DNA from 4 places in the Pandoraea apista genome. Region 1 is predicted to be linked to each of the others. Evidence: predicted binding sites of a transcription regulator. Region 1 holds the regulator's gene; each other region holds the start of a gene.
What was found. Region 1 encodes LexA, which represses DNA repair genes until DNA is damaged. Its sites were predicted from a motif close to ACTGTATNNNNATACAGT; they were not measured.

Region 1 (4,505 bases):
AAGGCCAGCGCAAAACCGGTCAGCAGCGCGGGCAGCACGGCAGGGAGAATGACGTGACGCAGCGTCTGCCAGCGCGTAGCGCCCAGGCACGCCGCGGCCTCCTCCTGTTCGCGCTCGAACTCTTCGAGCACCGGCTGGAGCGTGCGCACCACGAACGGCAACCCGATGAACGTCAGCGCCACGAAAATGCCCAACGGCGTGAACGCGATCTTGATGCCAAGCGGTTCGAACCAGCGTCCGACCCAGCCATTCGGTGCGTAGATCGCCGCGAGCACGATGCCCGCCACGGAGGTAGGCAACGCGAACGGCAAGTCGATCAGCGCGTCGACGAAACGCTTGCCCGGGAACGTGTAGCGCACCAGCACCCACGCCAGAATGAAACCGAAAACGGCATTGAGAATGGCGGCCGCGAGCGAGATGCCGAACGTGAGGCGGTACGACGCCAACACGCGCGGCGAACTCACTGCGGCAACGAAACTCGCCCAGTCGAGCGAGCTTGCCTTGATGAAGACCATCAGCAACGGCACCAGCACCACGAGGCTCAGGTAGGCGACGGTGTAGCCCATCGTCAGGCCGAAGCCCGGCAAGGCACTCGGCTTGCGCCAGAGGGGAAACAATGCGGTACTCATGCGATGGTCCCTTTCGTCGTGACGTTACTTCTTGGTGTAGATCTGGTCGAAGATGCCGCCGTCGGCGAAATGCTTGGCCTGCGTCTTGGTCCAGCCGCCCAGATCGGCGTCAACGGTGTAGAGCTTGAGCTTCGGATATTGCGACTCGTACTTCTTCGCGATTTCCGGCGAGCGCGGACGATAGAAGTGCTTCGCGGCGATTTCCTGGCCTTGCGGCGAATACAGCCATTGCAGATAGGCCTCGGCAGCCTTGCGGGTACCGTGCTTGTCGACATTCTTGTCGACTACGGCCACCGGCGGCTCCGTCAGAATCGAAGACGACGGCACCACAATGTCGAACTTGTCCGGACCGAGATCCTTTACCGAGAGCAGCGCTTCGTTTTCCCAGGCGATCAGCACGTCGCCGATGCCGCGCTCCACGAAAGTCGTGGTCGCGCCGCGCGCGCCCGAATCGAGCACGCCCACGTTCTTATAGAGTGCCTTGACGAAATCCTGCGCCTTTTGCTCGTTGCCACCCGGTTGCTTAAGGGCGTAGAGCCACGCGGCAAGGTAATTCCAGCGGGCGCCGGCCGACGTCTTCGGGTTCGGCGTCACCACGCTGATACCCGGCTTGACGAGGTCGCCCCAGTCCTTGATGCCCTTCGGGTTGCCCTTGCGCACCAGCAGCACGATCGTGGAGGTGTACGGGGTGGCGTTATCCGGCAGGCGTTTCTGCCAGTCCTTGTTCACGAGACCGGCTTGCGCCAGTTCGTCGATGTCGGCAGAGATACCGAGCGTGACAACGTCGGCGGGCGCACCGTCGAGCACGGTGCGGGCTTGCTTGCCCGAGCCACCGTGCGAAGCCTTCACCGTCACCGTGTCGCCGCTGGTCTGCTTGTAGTGGGCTTCGAACGCCTTGTTGTAGTCCGCATATAGCTCACGCGTCGGGTCATACGACACGTTGAGCAGCGACAGGCTCGCAGCCTGCGCCTGAATCGTCATGCCAGCGGCCAGCGCCAGGCCGCCCAGTGCGACCGCCAGCTTTTTAGCTTTCCATCCCCGTGCTGCTTTGCTCATGACTTGCGCTCCTTGTTTGCTTCTCGTGTGTAGGAGGCCAGTCTATGAGGGCGGCTAAATAATTAAAAATAATATTTTTTCTTTTGTTTATGCCGGAATAAGGATTAGAGAAATCGTGCTGAACCGTGAATTCCGACCGGTCAAACGCCCGCCGAGCCATTGCCGGCGGCCTCTGACGGCCATTGCGGCTCATTGCCGCCCTCTAGCCCCCTTCTCTTGCCGATGACCGTGAGAAAGACCGGTGTGCAACCCCGGTTCGGCCGTTCGTAACGGGAAACATTTTGGAATCGCATTTATTGCGCGCGCAGCACGAGACCAAAAGCATGCGGGGCGCAGCAAGAACTTCATGCACAACTTGAAGTTTTCCCTTGCCTTTTTGCAAACACTGTACAAAAATACAGCCACCTGTGCTTCCATACAGTGATGCCATGATCAAACTTACCGCCCGACAACAGCAGGTCTACGAACTGGTCCGACAAGCGATCGAGCGCACCGGCTTTCCGCCGACACGCGCTGAAATCGCCGCCGAACTGGGCTTCTCTTCTGCCAATGCCGCGGAGGAACACCTGCGGGCGCTAGCGCGCAAAGGGGTGATCGAACTGGCTGCAGGGCAGTCGCGAGGCATCCGTCTCAAGCGTCTGGACGAAGCCGGTGGAGCGCACCAGTTCACGCTGCCGCACATGGGCCTGATGCAGTTGTCTCTGCCTCTCGTCGGCCGCGTGGCTGCCGGCAGCCCGATCCTTGCGCAGGAACATATTGAACGCAACTTCCAGTGCGACCCGAACATGTTCGCGCGCCAACCCGACTACCTGCTGAAGGTACGCGGAATGTCGATGCGCGACGCAGGCATTCTCGACGGCGATTTGCTGGCGGTACAGAAGGCCGCCGATGCCCGCGAAGGTCAGATCGTCGTGGCGCGTCTTGGCGACGACGTGACCGTTAAACGGTTTCACCGTGTGCCGGGCGGTGTAGAACTGATTGCCGAGAATCCTGACTTTGAGAACATCAACGTCAATGAAGGTAGCGGCGACTTTGCGCTGGAAGGAATTGCGGTCGGTCTGATCCGCAACAACGACCTCTAAGCGCGAATGCGGGGACTGCGCGCTGTAGCGCAGCACCCCACTCCCTGAAGCATTGTTTCTCCGACTGCGCCGGGCTGGGTCCGGCGCCCGTGCCCTGCTGCGCCCGCGATTTGCGAAACCTGCGGCAGGACACGCCTCTCAGACCCACATGAACAAGGATCGCATCATGGCTCGACTCTTTGGTTTGCTGCGTACGTCTTTCGGTCAATCGCAAGTGCGTGTGTCGTCACAGGCTCTGATGTCGGCCGTGTATGGACTCTCAGCCCTGTCCGGCCCGTTTGCATCGGCTCCCGTCGTCGCCCGCTCCTATACCGTGCCCGCACGCTCGCGCACCGCAGCCCTGCCCCGTGCGCTCACGGCCGCCGTCGCATCTGCAACGCGTCGCACGTGTCCGTCCGGGAAAGCCATCAAGGCATCGCGTAACGTGCGCGAACTTGCGCGTCGCGACATGCGGGAGCCTGAAGCAGGTCGCGCGGGTCACGACGTGCGCGTATATCGCGATGTGTCGCACATCGTAATGGTCGGCAGCATTGCCGATATCTGCCGCAAACTGGATCAGGCCGTCGGCGAGCAATTCTGTCTGGCAGCGGTATAAATCTTCAGGCGCCCCGGTGCCGCCTTTCGCAACGGCTGCTACCGGGAACCTACCGACCCAGTTCGCGCAGCGGATTGTCCGCGCCCGCACGCTCGCCGTCGAAGAAGCGCGCCACATCGGCAGGTTTTACCGATTCGATGTCGGCATGTTGCCAGCGCGGCGCGTGATCCTTGTCAACAACCAATGCGCGAATGCCCTCGACACTCTCTGCGCCCGTGCGGCCATCGAGATTGAAAACGCTGCGCATCATTAACCACTCTTCACGCAGTTCGTCAGCCAACGAAAGTTGACGTGCACGCCGCACCTGCTCCAAGGTGACGCACACCATCAGCGGCGAGCGCTTGCTGCGCAGCAGATGCTCCGTCTCTTCGGCCCAGCCCGAGTACTCGCAGCGTGCTTCACGCTGGAGCGCCTTCAGAATCGCGGGCATGTCCGACAGACCGAAGTGACTGTCGATCACATCGCGCAGCGGGGCGAGCTTGCCTGACGCCAGACCGGCAGGCGGCAGACTTTCCCTGGCAAATTCACGCGCCGCGTTAAGCACCGCGTCGCTGTCCTGCCAGTCGCCATTGGCCAGCAATTCACACAGCGCGGGCAACGACGCACGCGGAACAACGACGTCGGCCAGACCGATTTCGCACGCGTCGACCGCGCCGAACACGATGCCTGTGGTGCCGAGATACTCACCGAGATGCCCTGCGAGATTCGCAAGGAAGTATCCACCGCCAACGTCGGGGAACAAACCGATTGCCGTCTCCGGCATGGCCATGCGCGTTGCTTCGGTAACGATGCGCAATGCGGCGCCTTGCGAGATTCCCATGCCGCCGCCCATCACCACGCCATCCATCAGCGCAATGTAAGGCTTCGGATACGTAGCGATCGTGTAGTTCAGCGTGTACTCGTCAGTGAAGAAATCCATGATGTCGGTGCGCCCCACGCGCACGGCCTCATGGAAATAGCGAATGTCACCCCCCGCACACAAGCCCTTCTCGCCTTCGCCTTGCAATACAACGCCCAACACCTTGGGATCGCTGCGCCAGGCGTCGAGTGCCGACGCCATCGCGCGAATCATGTCGTGCGAGAGCGCATTGAGCGCCTTTGGGCGTGTCAGGGTAATGAAGCCGATGCGGCCGCGGATTTCGC
Region 2 (4,505 bases), 720 kb from region 1:
CGCGCTCCGGCGTCAGACGAAACTCGCTGCCCACGATCAGCGACACGGCGGAATGCTTGACCCCTTCGGCCAATGCGCGAACCACGCCGGCAAGCGAACACTCGTCGGTGATCGCCAGCGCGGTGTAACCGAGATACGCCGCACGCGCGATCAGCTCCTCCGGGTGCGACGCCCCGCGCTGAAACGAGAAGTTTGACAAACAGTGCAATTCGGCATACGCGGGCAGGCTGCCGTCATCGGCCGCGCGCGGGTCTGCCGGTTCGGCACTCTCGTCGTTGGCGGCCAGCCCTTCGGTCGGGCCTTGCCATGGCAGGAAATCGTCGAAATTCATAAGACCGGGAATCGATGGGCTCAGCCGAACAGGCCATGCAAATACCACGCGGCGTCCGCCCCTTTCACGGGACGCTCACGAAACACCCACAGCAATGCCCCCTCGGTATCGGCTGCAATGAAATAGTCGCGCGTGACGGTGCCCGGCTCCCACCAGCCGGCTTCGATACGCTCCGGGCCACTCAGCAGTTGCAACGGCCCCTGCCGCCACGGTCGCTCCTGCTGCACGCTGAGCCGCTGCGGCGTATCGAGCAGCCACGCCGGACGCGGCGGCAACGGCCGCTCGCCATCCGGCAAATGACGGCTCGTACCGGGTGTCTTGCCATCGGCGCTCTGTGTCGCGCGCGCGGGCGTCCCATACGGCACGCTGACGAACGCCGCCTCGGGCCTGTGATCGCCACGCACCTGCAAACGCCGTACATGCTCGTCGCCCAGACGTGCCGCCACGCGCTCCAACAGTTGCACAAAATCCTGCCGGGCGCGTCCCGGCTCGGGCAGCAGCGAGCCACTTTGCGGAACGTGCGGGGCCGTTTGCGTGATGTCGAGACGCAAGGTCAGCACCGGGGCGACTAACGGCGAGCGGGCGAGCCGTTCCTTGCACAGCGACAACAAGTGTGCAGGCGCGGCACTCGCTTCGGCGAGGCGGATGTCGAAGCGCGTCGGCGCCAGCGTTTGCCGCCCTAGCGGCTCGTGCTCGAGTACCAGCGTGAGCGCGCGCGTGGCCAGTTGCCCTGCGGACAGCCACCCCGTGAGTTGCGCAAGCAAACGGCGCAGGCCGAAGAGCAACACGTCGATGTCATGGGTGAGCGATGGCAGCGGCAGCACCGCCTCGAAGTGTGGCGGTGCGCGATACCAATGGGGTGACTCAGGCGCCTCGCCGTAGGCCCGGGAGAGTGCGGCGGGAAGATCGGCGCCACAGCGGCGACGTACGCCCGCCGCGGGCAGCGCACGCAATTCGCCCAACGTCGCACAGCCGATTTGTGCAAGCCAGTCGAGCCACGGCTGTGCCTCGGCCAATAACGTCACCGAAAGTGAGTCGAGTTGTTGCGGGAGATCGGCCGGAGTGGGTATGGGTATGGGCGTCGGCGTCGGTATGGGTGCCGTGGCCGGCATCGGTATCGGAAGGGGCATTCGCCCTGGCGGCGTCGGCAAGGCCCATTCGCCGGCCAGTGCGAGAAGCACCGCTGCGCTGGCCGTAGCGGCAATGCCCAGCGACGCACGATGCCCCAGTGCCTCGGCACTCTCGAGCACCTGCGCCACCAACGATGCCAGACCGCCGAACAGGCGCAGGCTCGGTGCTGCGTCGATCAACACACATTGCGGCGCAGCGATGGCAACATCCGGCCCGAAACGCAGCAACGCCAGCGCCAGCGCTTCCAGTGCTACGGTCTCGGCGGCCTCGTCGCGATCGTGAAATCTCGCTTGTGGTAGCAACGCCAGCACGCCGCCACGACGCATGCCCGGTTTTACCCCCGCAGCCTGCGCCGCTTCACTCGCCTGCCACACACGCGACTGCGCGAGCACGACCGTTGTGTCGGCCTGCCCGTGGGTCGACGCGTCAGCCAGCGTGCGCGGAGAGGCGATCTCGAGCGCCAGATATGGCAGATGCAGGGCGATCCAGCAAGCCATGCGAGACTCCGGAAGCAGAAACCAAAGACACCGTGGACGGTGCGATCGAAGGGGCCGGATCGGGCCTGACAAGCATCGGCCGCTCATCGTCGGCAATTCCCGTCACCGGTTGTGGGGCACGCGTATAGGGCGCTGGCAACGTCAACCAGAGCGGCTCAAGACGAGGCGGTCCGCGACGCTTGTGAAACTGCACGCCGAGGCGGCTCCCTTCCCCGACGCTCAGCCCCAACCTCAGCGGCGCCGCCGACGCCGTGGCCGCGGCGGCGGGTCTGCGTATCACCCAGGTCAGCGTCTCGCCGCCACCCGCCGCGACCTGAAGCCGCCGGATCTGCTCCGGCGTTGCGGCAGGAAGCCAGGTCAGCACCGCACCGCAGCACGCGCTTTTGAGCGCCTGCTCGGCACACCAGAGCATGTCCCGATCCTCGGCCGTCACGCTGCGCCCGCCGCGCCCGCCGCGTCCACCGCGTGTCCCTGCCACCGGACGCGAACGTGTCTGACAAGGCGGACGCATCACGACACTGAGCCAGCGCAGGTCGATTCCCCAGCCTGCCAGCGCCGGGGCATACGGCAGCATCGGCGGCGCAACCACCATCACCGGCTGCCCCGCCTGAGTCAGATCGCGCAACACCGGCGCCAGCAACCGCCATTCGCCAATGCCCGGACGCTCGCTCAACAATTCCGTTACCGCGCCATGCGGCCACCCGGCGCCGGGCAACTCGGCGTCGAGCGCGGCAAAGCCCGTGGTGTGACCAGCACGTTGGCAACGCGCCAGCTCACTGGCGCGCCAAAGCCCGGCAGGCAAAGAGGAAAGCGGCAAGGTCATTGCTCAACCAAAATACTGTATGAATGTACAGTATAGCAGCCTGCATTCTGTTTTTGCGCTATCTATGCAACGCCTGGCGTCATGATCTTGAATCAGGCTTGCGAGCGAACGCCGGCCCGGATAACGTTGACGCCATTGGACGAATTCCCTCCCCCCATGCCTCTGCCAACCACAGCCACCGCGCCCTTCTGCCCCTCCGAGGTCAAGGGCAGCATCGTCATCGACGCGCGCGAATCGCGCTGGATCAAGCTCAAACGCTTCGCCGGTCCCGGACTGCTCGTCGCGATCGGTTACATGGACCCCGGCAACTGGGCGACGGACATTCAGGCCGGATCGCAATTCGGCTACTCGCTGCTTTGGGTGGTCGCGCTCTCGAGCCTCGCAGCCATCTTTCTGCAGATGCTTGCCGCCCGGCTGGGTCTGGTGGCCGGACGCGACCTCGCGCAGGCGAGCTACGACCGCTATGGCCGCGCGGGACGCCTCGTGCAATGGATCACCGCCGAGATCTCGATCATCGCCTGCGATATCGCCGAAGTCCTCGGCTGCGCACTCGCGTTCAAACTGCTGCTGGGCGTGCCGATCGCCTGGGGCATCGTACTCACCGCGCTCGACACGATGATCGTGCTCGGGTTGCAGGGCAAAGGCTTTCGGCAGATCGAAGCCATCGTCTTCGGGCTGATCGGCACAATGGCGTTCTGCTTTGTGGCGCAGGTAGCGATGGTGCCGCCCGACTGGCATGCCGTGGCCGCGGGCCTCGTGCCCGGCGCCCCCAGCCACGACCGGCGCGACGCCATCGTGCTGGCGCTCGGTATCGTCGGCGCCACGATCATGCCCCACAACCTCTACCTGCACTCCTCCGTCGTGCAGACGCGGCGCGTGGTCGGGGGCAAGCGCGGCGATGTGCGCGATACCCTCATGCTGGTTCGCATCGACACCTGGGTCTCGCTGGTGATCGCCATGGGCGTGAATGCGGCCATTCTGATTCTTGCCGGTTCGGTATTTCACGCCAGCGGCCAGACCAACGTCACCGATATCGAGCAGGCGTATCTGCTCATCACACCGATTGCGGGCAGTGCGGCTGCGTTCCTGTTCGGTATCGCCTTGCTGGCATCCGGGCAAAGCTCGACGCTCACCGGCACCATCGCCGGGCAAGTCATCATGGATGGCTTTCTGAAAATGAAGATCCCCTGCTACCAGCGCCGCCTGATTACCCGAGGACTCGCACTCGTGCCTGCGCTGATCGGCGTGCTGTGGCTGGGCGACGGTGCCGTCGGCAAGTTGCTCGTATGGAGTCAGGTGCTGCTCAGCCTGCAACTGCCGTTCGCCATGTGGCCGCTGATCCGCTCGGTCAGCGACCCACGCGTGATGAACGGCGACACCATCGGACGTCCCACGCAAGTGTTTGCATGGGTCCTCTTCGCCGTCATCACCGGTACCAACCTGTTGCTGATTTTCGGACTCGACTAAAGCCGCGAGGCGGCAGCGGGCAAGCGTCGCTGTCGGCCATGGCAACTCCTGTCAAAAACATGAGGGGAATACTGTGCGAGTGAATCGCCAAGCGCCGCTCGCTGCTTAGCGCAGCGAGCGTATGCCTCGTATTACGGGGTATCAACTCGCAAAAAGAGCGTGCTAAGATCGCTCCCCTTGCCCGAACGAAAAACAGTAAAGCACTACGAATCGGGAAGAGATCAGAGGCTCGTGACAGTGCGACGCCACCACGCAT
Region 3 (4,505 bases), 1.1 Mb from region 1:
AGCCTTGCTCGGTCGGTGTGACGCGCGGACCGCTACGGGCAAACAGCGCGTAGCCGATTTCGGCTTCCAGCTCCTGAATCATTCGCGTGATGGCCGGCTGAGAGCGCCCGAGCAGACGCCCGGCAGCAGTAATGCTGCCGGTCGACATGACCGCCGCGAAGGCTTCGAGTTGGCGTAATTCCATCTGGCTCTATGTGGGGACGGAGAACTGACGCGTACCCCACGCGCCGGAACTCCGGTCAGCGACGACGCCGAAGTCGCCGATGTCGCAATACCTTTGTATTCGGATTGCGTATTCTTCGACCTTTAGCATGCGTCTTGCAAATACTTAATATTTATATGCTCATTCCGTGGCGTGCAAAGGAGGGTTTTGCCTAGGTGGACGCCGGGGAGAAATAAATTGACGAGGTGGCGCGCGAGTGGCGTCGCGTTGCGCGGAGGGCGAAGTCGACGAGGCCCTGCGGGGCGGAAAGTGCCGAGGGCGGGGACGCTGGCGGTGGGGCGGCCTGTGGCGGTGCCGCCGGCGAGGGGGATCGGAACTGGCGTCGATCCCCCGGGGGATGTCTCAGTGGGCGTCGAACGGCAGACGAATCTGCGCGGGGTCTTCAGGACGGGGTTGGCGGCGGCGCAACAACGCCACTGCACGTTTGCTGGGAGGCTTCTCCGGCGGCTCGACAGGACTCAGGCGAAACGCCGGGCGGCTGAGTTGCAGAACGACCAACGGGGTGTGAGCGCGGCGTGCGGGGGTGGGGGTGGGCCCGGGCGACGGCAGGACGGCAGTGTCGGTCGCAGCCGGATCGCTCGCCTGCCGCGACGCCGCGAGGCGCCGGCCCAGCAAACGATAGATGTCGGGATCGAAGCCCGTCACCGCCGGCATGCTGTCGACCAGAGTGTCCAGTGCCTCGCGGGATGTCACGCTGCCGAGATATTGCCAACGGTCGATGACGTGGTATTCCACGTCGTCGGCGCGAGTCCCGGTGCCGTGTTCTTCAATCGCGATGGGGCCATCGTAGGGCCAGGTGTCGAGTTGCAGGGTGGTGAGGGCGTCGCGCACCCGCGCGGTATGTGCGGCAAGCGGCACATCGCCTACGCACGCGCCGTCGCATCGTTTGACCTGATAGCCAAAGCAGGGACGTCCGCCCGCCGCTTTCTCGAGCCCGAGTTGCGCGCAGCATAGACGATGCTCGTCGGCCAGCGCCCGAAGCGCACTCTCGGCACTCGCGCGCGACGAGAAGGTGCCATACAGCGCTTCGGCACTGGCGAAGTCGACCGTCTTCGCGCTCACGAGTTGGGGGGGGGCGCTATCGGCTGCGAGTTGCCAACTATAGAGACTCGACGTGCGACGCAACTGACGGTTATGCACCGGCTGCAATTGCTTGACCAATTGCGATTCCAACAGCAACGCACCCAGTTCACCTGTGGTTTGGCGCGCCTCAACGCGGCGGATTTCCTGCGAGATGCGCAAGTCCTTTGCGACTTGGTGATCGCTGGAAAAATGCGAGCGCACGCGTGACCGGATATCGACACTCTTGCCGACGTAAAGCAGTGTGTCGCCTTCGCCGTAGAAGAGATAAACGCCGGGACTGTCGGGCAGTGCGTCGATCGCTTCGTCCGGCAACTGCGGCGGCTGGCTCGAGCGTTTGGTGACCCGCTGCACAGCTTGGCCGATCAGATCGGGCGCATAAATCGTGTGGAGTTTCTGCCAGAATTGCCAGAGCAGATCGGCGTCCGCGAGCGCGCGGTGGCGGCCCAGCGGGGTGAGGCCGAAGCGTGCAATCAGGGCGTCCAGCCCATGACGGGCCGCCGAGGGAAACAGCAGACGCGAGAGTCGCACCGTGCAAAGTACGTCCGCCTGAAAGCTGATGCCGGCGCGCCGGAACTCGTTCTTGAGAAAGCCGTAGTCGAAGCGCGCATTGTGGGCGACGAACAGCTTGCCGTGCAGGCGTTCCGCCAGTCCTTCCGCCAACGTTGCGAACGACGGCTGACCGCGCACCATCTCGTTGGTGATCCCCGTCAATTGCTGGATGAACGGCGGAATCGGTTCGGCCGGATCCAGCAAAGTGCTCCATTGTTCGACACCGTGCGGGCCGACTTCGACAACGCCGATCTCAGTGATGCGGTCCTCGAGGGCGTTGCCGCCGGTCGTCTCCAGATCGACGAAGACCATCGGTGCGGGCAGGGAGCGGGCAAGGGCATCCGGGTCCATGACCTCGGACGCGACTTGTGTGCTGGCGTCCTCGACAGCGAATTCGGGCACTTCCTGAACCTCGTTGACCATAGTGATGAATGGCGGTGCTCAGGCGGCACACACCGGGCCGCTCGAACCCGGGCAGCGCGCGGCGATGGGCCGCACCGATCCACCCGCAGCGAACGACGAGGTGTCGTCACCGTGCAGGCGCTCACTGGCGAAGGCCTCGTCGAATACTGTCTCGAATGCGGCGGCGATGGCGCGAAACACTGCCGGCGCTGCGGCATCCGGCCAGTGCAGATCGACGGGCGCGTCGAGCGACGGCAGTTCGCCGTTGCGGCGCAGGGCCTCGTCGCCGGGCAGGCGTAGCAGGCGCGCAAGCACCCATGGCTCATGGCGGGCGTGCAGCCCGATATCGGCCTCCGCTTCATCGGCGATGGCCACGAGCGTGCGCCAGTCCAGTGCCGGTGTCAGGACGACCGCCCCCGATTTGTCAGACTCGCTCGCCCGCGTGCCGGTTGCCGTGGCGGCGTATGGCGACGCGGCCTCCGTCATGCCCGAACGTTGCTGCGCGTAACGTGCGGCGATCTCGCGCACGATGCCGGCAAGATCGCGTTCGGCGGCGTTCAGCGCCAGTTGATCCCAGTCGATGATTTCCATAAGACATTCCTCGATTGGGGGATATGATACTGTATAAAACCACAGTGTGCGAGAGACGTGGCCTCGTTAGCCTGACGGGGTCGCCGCCGGCGTCGCTGCGTGTAATACTCTGCGCCATTCCCATTGCGCAGGAGCCTGCCCTCGATGTTGACCCTGTACACCTTTGGCCCGGCATTCGGGCTTCCGGACGCCAGCCCGTTCGTCGTCAAGGCGGAAATGCTGCTCAAGCTCGCCGGATTGCCGTATCAGACGGATCGTGGTGGTTTTCGGCGCGCACCCAAGGGCAAACTGCCCTATATCGACGACAACGGCGAGATCGTGGCGGACTCGACACTGATCCGGTTGCACATCGAACGCAAATACGGGTTCGACTTCGATGCAGGCCTGACACCTGAGCAACGGGGGGCGGCGTGGATGTTCGAGAAGGCGTTGGAGGACCATTTCTACTGGCATGTAGTGCAGGCGCGCTGGTGCAACGAGGAGAACTTCGCCAGAGGCCCCGCCTCGTTCTTCAAGGCAATTCCCTGGCCGGTGCGTCCGATGGCTCAGGCATTCATCCGCCGCAAGATCCGGGGCACCTTGCACGGGCAAGGAACCGGGCGTTATACGCCGCAGGAGCAAGCACAACTGCTCAAGCGCGGCGCGCAGGCCGCAGCCCAGTTGCTGGGTGACAAACCGTACTTTTTTGGACGGTCGCCGTGCGGCGCCGATGCCACCGCGTTTGGTTTCATCGCAAGCGCCATGTCGCCGCACTTCCGGATGACGCTGCGCGACGAGATCGAAAACCATCCGAATCTGACCGAGTACGTGGCGCGCATGCGCCGCGAGTTCTTCGCCGACGCGAGCGATGGCTCTCACGCCTGAGCCGTCCGAGCCGGGGTTGTGTGGCTAAGGCAAGCGAGGTTGGGTGGGGCAGGGCAGGCGCAGCGTCAGCCCGCCTCGGACGCGGTCTCGTCGCTTGAGAGAACGTCCGAGAGCACGAGGTTGCGTCCGGAGATCTTTGCGGCGTACAACGCCCGATCGGCGCGCATGCACAGCGCTTCGAGGCTTTCGTGTTCGTGCCACGTCGCCACACCGCCGCTGAGCGTGTAATGACAGACGCCGAACGGACCGGCCACCAGATGGCGGCTCGCCTGAGTGCGCAGCCGCTCGGCAATGCGAATGGCGCCGGGGGTATCCGTGCCCGGCAGTAACACCGCGAACTCCTCTCCTCCCAATCGCCCGAACACGTCGCCTTCGCGCAAGCTATCTCGCACGAGCTTCACGAATTCGCGCAGCACCGTGTCGCCGCCTGCGTGGCCATGCGTGTCGTTGATTTGCTTGAAGTGATCGAGGTCGATCACCACGATCGACAGCGGCCAGCTGCGCGCGAGGGCGCGTGCCATTTCCTGACGGGCCAGCAGGTCGAAGTGTTTGCGCGAAAGCGCGCCGGTCAGGTAGTCGCGATTGGCGGCCTCTTCGGCGGTGGCGAGCATGGCGTCGTGGATCATCATGACCGCCCCCATCGTCATGGCAGGCATGACGATCGTGCCGATCGTGAGCATGACGGCGTTGAACATGGTCGGTGCAAATAACTCCGGACCGGGCGCCGGCGTCAGACCGAAGATTGCGCCACGGACCGCATGCCCGATGGCGAACACCGTCGCAAGGCCTGCCG
Region 4 (4,505 bases), 1.7 Mb from region 1:
CGTCGGGGCGTCGGGCGCGAATGTGTTCCTGCAAGGCATGCAGCGGCGCGAGACCGCGCGACAGACCGAACCATACGAGGATGATGGCCAGCGGCAGAATCACAAACTGCGGCAGGATCACGCCTTTGATGATTTCGTTCGCCAGTTGACTGCGCTTGTCGAGTGTCTCTGCAACCTGCACGAGCGCCATGCTGCCCGGCGGCGCTATGCGGGGCAGATCGACATAGGTGAACGCGACGCGGATGTCGTTGCCGCCGACGCTTTCGTCTCGAAACTGCACGACACCCGGCTGCGGGCGATCATCTTCATGCGGCAAGGGGAGTTCCGCCGTGCCGGCCACCAGTTCCCCCTTCGCCCCGAGTACCTGGAAGTAGACGCTGTCGGTGGCGTCGGCGCGCAGCAGATCGCGCGCGGGCATGGGGAGTGTCAACGTGACTTGTCCACGATCCGAGTGCACTTGCTGGGCGAGCACGTAAGTATTGGTCTCGAGCGCCCGGTCGAACGGGCCGTTGGCAATCGATTTCGCGACGAGATACGTCACGGCAATGCTCATCGGCCAGAGCAGCAGCAGCGGCGCGAGCATCCAGTCGAGGATCTCGCCGAAAAGCGAGCGCGGCGGCGGCTCGGCCTCGCGCTCGAGCGGCGCGCCGAAGCCCGGTCGCACGAAAGGATCGGCGTAGGGATCGAACGGGTCGGTGTCGTCGGTCGGCGAGGCGGCCGCGTTGGGTGCGTTGGACGTGTCGGCGCCGCGTCTTGCGGACACGCCGTCTGCCGACTGCACTGGAGGAGACGAGGCGTCCGGGTCCGCTAGGGTGGCGCGATGGTGGTGGCGAAAGCTCAGACGCATCGGACGGGAAGACTAAAGAGGCTGGAACGGCTGACGCCGCAAGCGACGCACTAGGCCGCGTTGGCGGGCGCGGCGGCCGGCTTCTCCAGACAATACCCCAACCCACGGATCGTGGCGATGCGTACGCCGCTGGGCTCGATCTTCTTGCGCAGCCGATGCATGTACACCTCGATGGCGTTGTTGCTGACCTCTTCACCCCAACCGCACAGATGATCGACGAGTTGCTCCTTGGAGACCAGCCGGCCGGTACGCAGCAGCAGGACTTCGAGCAATTCGAGTTCACGGGCAGACAGGTCGAGCATTTGCTCGTTGATGTAGGCGGTGCGTCCGACCTGATCGAAACTGAGCGGTCCGTGGCGAATGACCGTGGAGCCGCCGCCCGCGCCTCGCCGGGTCAACGCACGCACGCGGGCTTCGAGTTCGGCCAGCGCGAAGGGCTTGGCCATGTAGTCGTCTGCGCCGAGATCGAGACCCTTAACGCGGGCATCGACGCTGTCGGATGCCGTCAGAATCAATACGGGCAGATGGGAATTACGGGCGCGCAGCCGGCGCAGAACTTCGTGACCGGGCAGGCGTGGCAAACCGAGGTCGAGAATCAGCAGATCGAACGTCTGGGCGGAGAGCGCGGAGTCGGCTTCAAGCCCCGTCTTGACGTGATCGACGGCGTAGCCCCCCTGACGCAGCGAGCGGGTCAGGGCGTCAGCCAGAATGCTGTCATCCTCTGCGATGAGAATTCGCATGGGCGTGATAGGCTTGTGTAGGCACCGTCGCCTGACGGCAGCGGTGTGTCTCCTGTGATGTTGCGGCGCGTGGTTCGCGGCTTTTTTTGTCGTTTCGGCGCTTTCGGACAACAGGCACTTGCAAAGAGCACTGGTTTTTTATACAGTACTGGCATTCACGCCTCACTCGAGCCGTCTCGCTCATCATATCAAAGGACGATTCATGGAAGAAAGCAAGAAAGGGTCTGCCAATCTGTCGGCCGAGAAAGGCAAGGCGCTTGCCGCCGCCCTCGCGCAGATCGAAAAGCAATTCGGCAAGGGCTCGATCATGCGTCTGGGCGACGGCGAGGTCGAAGCGGACATCCAGGTCGTCTCGACCGGCTCGCTGGGCCTGGACATCGCGCTTGGCGTGGGTGGCCTGCCGCGCGGCCGCGTGATCGAAATCTACGGACCGGAATCGTCGGGTAAGACCACGCTGACGCTGCAAGTCGTGGCTGAAATGCAGAAAATCGGCGGCACCTGCGCGTTCATCGACGCAGAGCACGCCCTCGACGTCGGATACGCAAGCAAGTTGGGCGTCTCGGTGCCGGATCTGCTGATCTCGCAGCCGGACACGGGCGAGCAGGCGTTGGAAATCGCCGATGCGCTGGTGCGCTCGGGCTCGATCGACCTCATCATCATCGACTCGGTCGCGGCGCTGGTGCCGAAGGCCGAAATCGAAGGTGAGATGGGCGATTCGTTGCCGGGTCTGCAAGCACGTCTGATGTCTCAGGCTCTGCGTAAGCTGACTGGCACCATCAAGCGTACGAACAGCACGGTGATCTTCATCAACCAGATTCGTATGAAGATCGGTGTGATGTTCGGCAATCCGGAAACCACGACGGGCGGCAATGCGCTGAAGTTCTACTCGTCGGTGCGTCTGGACATTCGCCGTATCGGTTCGATCAAGAAGGGTGACGAGGTCGTCGGTAACGAAACCCGCGTCAAGGTCGTCAAGAACAAGGTCTCGCCGCCGTTCCGCGAAGCCATCTTCGATATCTTGTACGGTCAGGGGATCTCGCGCGAAGGCGAAATCATCGATCTGGGCGTGAACGCCAAGATCGTCGAAAAAGCCGGCGCCTGGTACAGCTACAACGGTGAAAAGATCGGTCAGGGCAAGGACAACGCGCGTGAGTTCCTGCGTGAAAATCCGGAGATTGCCCACGAGATCGAAAACAAGGTGCGTGCATCGCTCGGCGTGACGGCGATCAACGAGACCGGCGAGATCGAAGAACAAGACGAGGCCTGATAGCCTCCGCTTCGGAACGGCAACGCGAAGCCTTGCGGCGTCGCGTTGCCGTTTTTGTTTTCTAGTTCAGTCCTGATTGCGCCACGATGACGTCATGATCAATCGCCGTCCTCCCCGAGACCCGGAGGTACCGCCGCCCCCACCGGGGGACGAGGCCGTTTCGGTCAAGCGATCGCGCAAGCCCGTGCTCAGCCTCAAGGCGCGTGCGCTCTCTTATCTTGCGCGTCGGGAATACAGCCGGACTGAGCTGCGCCGCAAGCTCGTGCCGTTCGCCGATGCCGAGGACCCCGAAGCGCTCGATCGCGTGCTCGACAGTCTTGAGCAAGAGCGTTGGCTGTCCAACGAACGGTTTGCGGAAAGTGTGGTGAACCGGCGTGCATCGCGTATGGGCACGACACGTATCGTCAACGAACTCAAACAACATCAGGTCGACGCCGAGACAGTCGCGGCCCTCTCGGAACAGTTGCGGAGTACGGAACTGGCGCGTGCCCGTGCCGTATGGCAAAAGAAGTTCGGCGAGGTCGCCACCACGCCCGAAGCGCGTGCCAAGCAGATGCGCTTTCTCGCTTCGCGCGGTTTTTCACGTACCGTTATCAGCAAAATCGTACGTGGTGCCGACGAATTTTCGGACGATTTTTAACGCACGTTGCATCACTTTCGTGATGGATGTGCAGTCATTCATCGTTAAAGCGACGACGTTGCCACCCAACGGGCAACCCGCATGAATGCTGGAGTGACAAGACGATGAATCTCGCGTGACGCGTCGCGCCACGGTTATCGCGATATGGCATCGCACCATGCGTCCGTCGATGTCGAGATTTCGATAACCCGACCGATGGGTCGGGTAATGAGGCCTTATGCAGCGGGGTTCTGCTGCGCTGCGGCAGAGTGTGCCGTGGCCTATGCTAGAATCAAGATCTTTCTGCGTTCATGCATTGCACACTCTCGCATGCCGCTCTCTGAGCCTGCCTCTCGTACCCTGCGTCACCGCCGCACGATCGCTGTCGAAGCGTATTCGCGCGAGGATGGCCTATGGGACATCGAAGCCCGTCTAACCGATCATAAGGATCGGGATTTTGCATTGGCGACGGGCCTTCGCAAGGAAGGGACGCCAATTCACGAGCTTTGGCTGCGGTTGACGATCGATGAGAATTTCGAGGTGCATGATGCCGAGGCCGTTTCCGACTGGGTGCCCTATCCTGGCATTTGCGATCAGATCGGCACCGAATACCGTCAGTTGATCGGTCTTAACCTGCGACGCGGCTTTCGGCACGCGGTTCGCGAGCGCCTTGGCGGCGCGGCAGGTTGTACCCATCTGACAGAACTTTGCAGTGTCCTGCCTACGGCAGCGATTCAGGCCTTTGCCGGGGTGGTGATTCATACCCCCGATACAGCGCTCAAGGCCGCCAACGATGCCGAGACTTCGGTACCTCCTTTCCAACTCGGACATTGTCACGCCTTGCGGTTTGATGGCGAGGCAGTGCGCCGGTTTTACCCGCGCTGGTTCAACGGCCGCGCAAACGATCGAGCGAACGAGCCCACGACGCCCGCCACAACAGAAGCGGTGCGCGATGGTGCCTCGACTCGCAAGCTCGAACCCAAACTTCCAACTCAGCAAGAAGGGAATCACGCATGAAGATTCATGAGTATC

Region 2: imuA (translesion DNA synthesis-associated protein ImuA) is a predicted target of LexA. The motif match lies at 2,797-2,814, and genes of this name have one in related genera.
Region 3: AT395_RS06980 (DUF2471 family protein) is a predicted target of LexA. The motif match lies at 2,877-2,894, and genes of this name have one in related genera.
Region 4: recA (recombinase RecA) is a predicted target of LexA. The motif match lies at 1,717-1,734, and genes of this name have one in related genera.

The regions. Positions count from the first base shown of each region.
Region 1 covers NZ_CP013481.2:2,559,887-2,564,391, reverse strand. The annotation lists gene cysT (sulfate ABC transporter permease subunit CysT) at 1-629, opposite strand, end outside; gene AT395_RS11940 (sulfate ABC transporter substrate-binding protein) at 654-1,685, opposite strand; gene lexA (transcriptional repressor LexA) at 2,114-2,767, shown strand; gene AT395_RS11930 (hypothetical protein) at 2,934-3,362, shown strand; gene AT395_RS11925 (enoyl-CoA hydratase/isomerase family protein) at 3,412-4,505, opposite strand, start outside.
Region 2 covers NZ_CP013481.2:1,836,956-1,841,460, reverse strand. The annotation lists gene AT395_RS08535 (error-prone DNA polymerase) at 1-331, opposite strand, end outside; gene AT395_RS08530 (Y-family DNA polymerase) at 352-1,959, opposite strand; gene imuA (translesion DNA synthesis-associated protein ImuA) at 1,889-2,776, opposite strand; gene AT395_RS08520 (Nramp family divalent metal transporter) at 2,939-4,249, shown strand.
Region 3 covers NZ_CP013481.2:1,509,338-1,513,842, forward strand. The annotation lists gene AT395_RS06970 (LysR family transcriptional regulator) at 1-184, opposite strand, end outside; gene AT395_RS06975 (exonuclease domain-containing protein) at 566-2,278, opposite strand; gene AT395_RS06980 (DUF2471 family protein) at 2,297-2,848, opposite strand; gene AT395_RS06985 (glutathione S-transferase C-terminal domain-containing protein) at 2,993-3,712, shown strand; gene AT395_RS06990 (GGDEF domain-containing protein) at 3,778-4,505, opposite strand, start outside.
Region 4 covers NZ_CP013481.2:854,154-858,658, forward strand. The annotation lists gene AT395_RS03915 (sensor histidine kinase) at 1-847, opposite strand, end outside; gene AT395_RS03920 (response regulator transcription factor) at 898-1,587, opposite strand; gene recA (recombinase RecA) at 1,790-2,854, shown strand; gene recX (recombination regulator RecX) at 2,949-3,494, shown strand; gene AT395_RS03935 (DUF2889 domain-containing protein) at 3,804-4,490, shown strand; gene sucC (ADP-forming succinate--CoA ligase subunit beta) at 4,487-4,505, shown strand, end outside.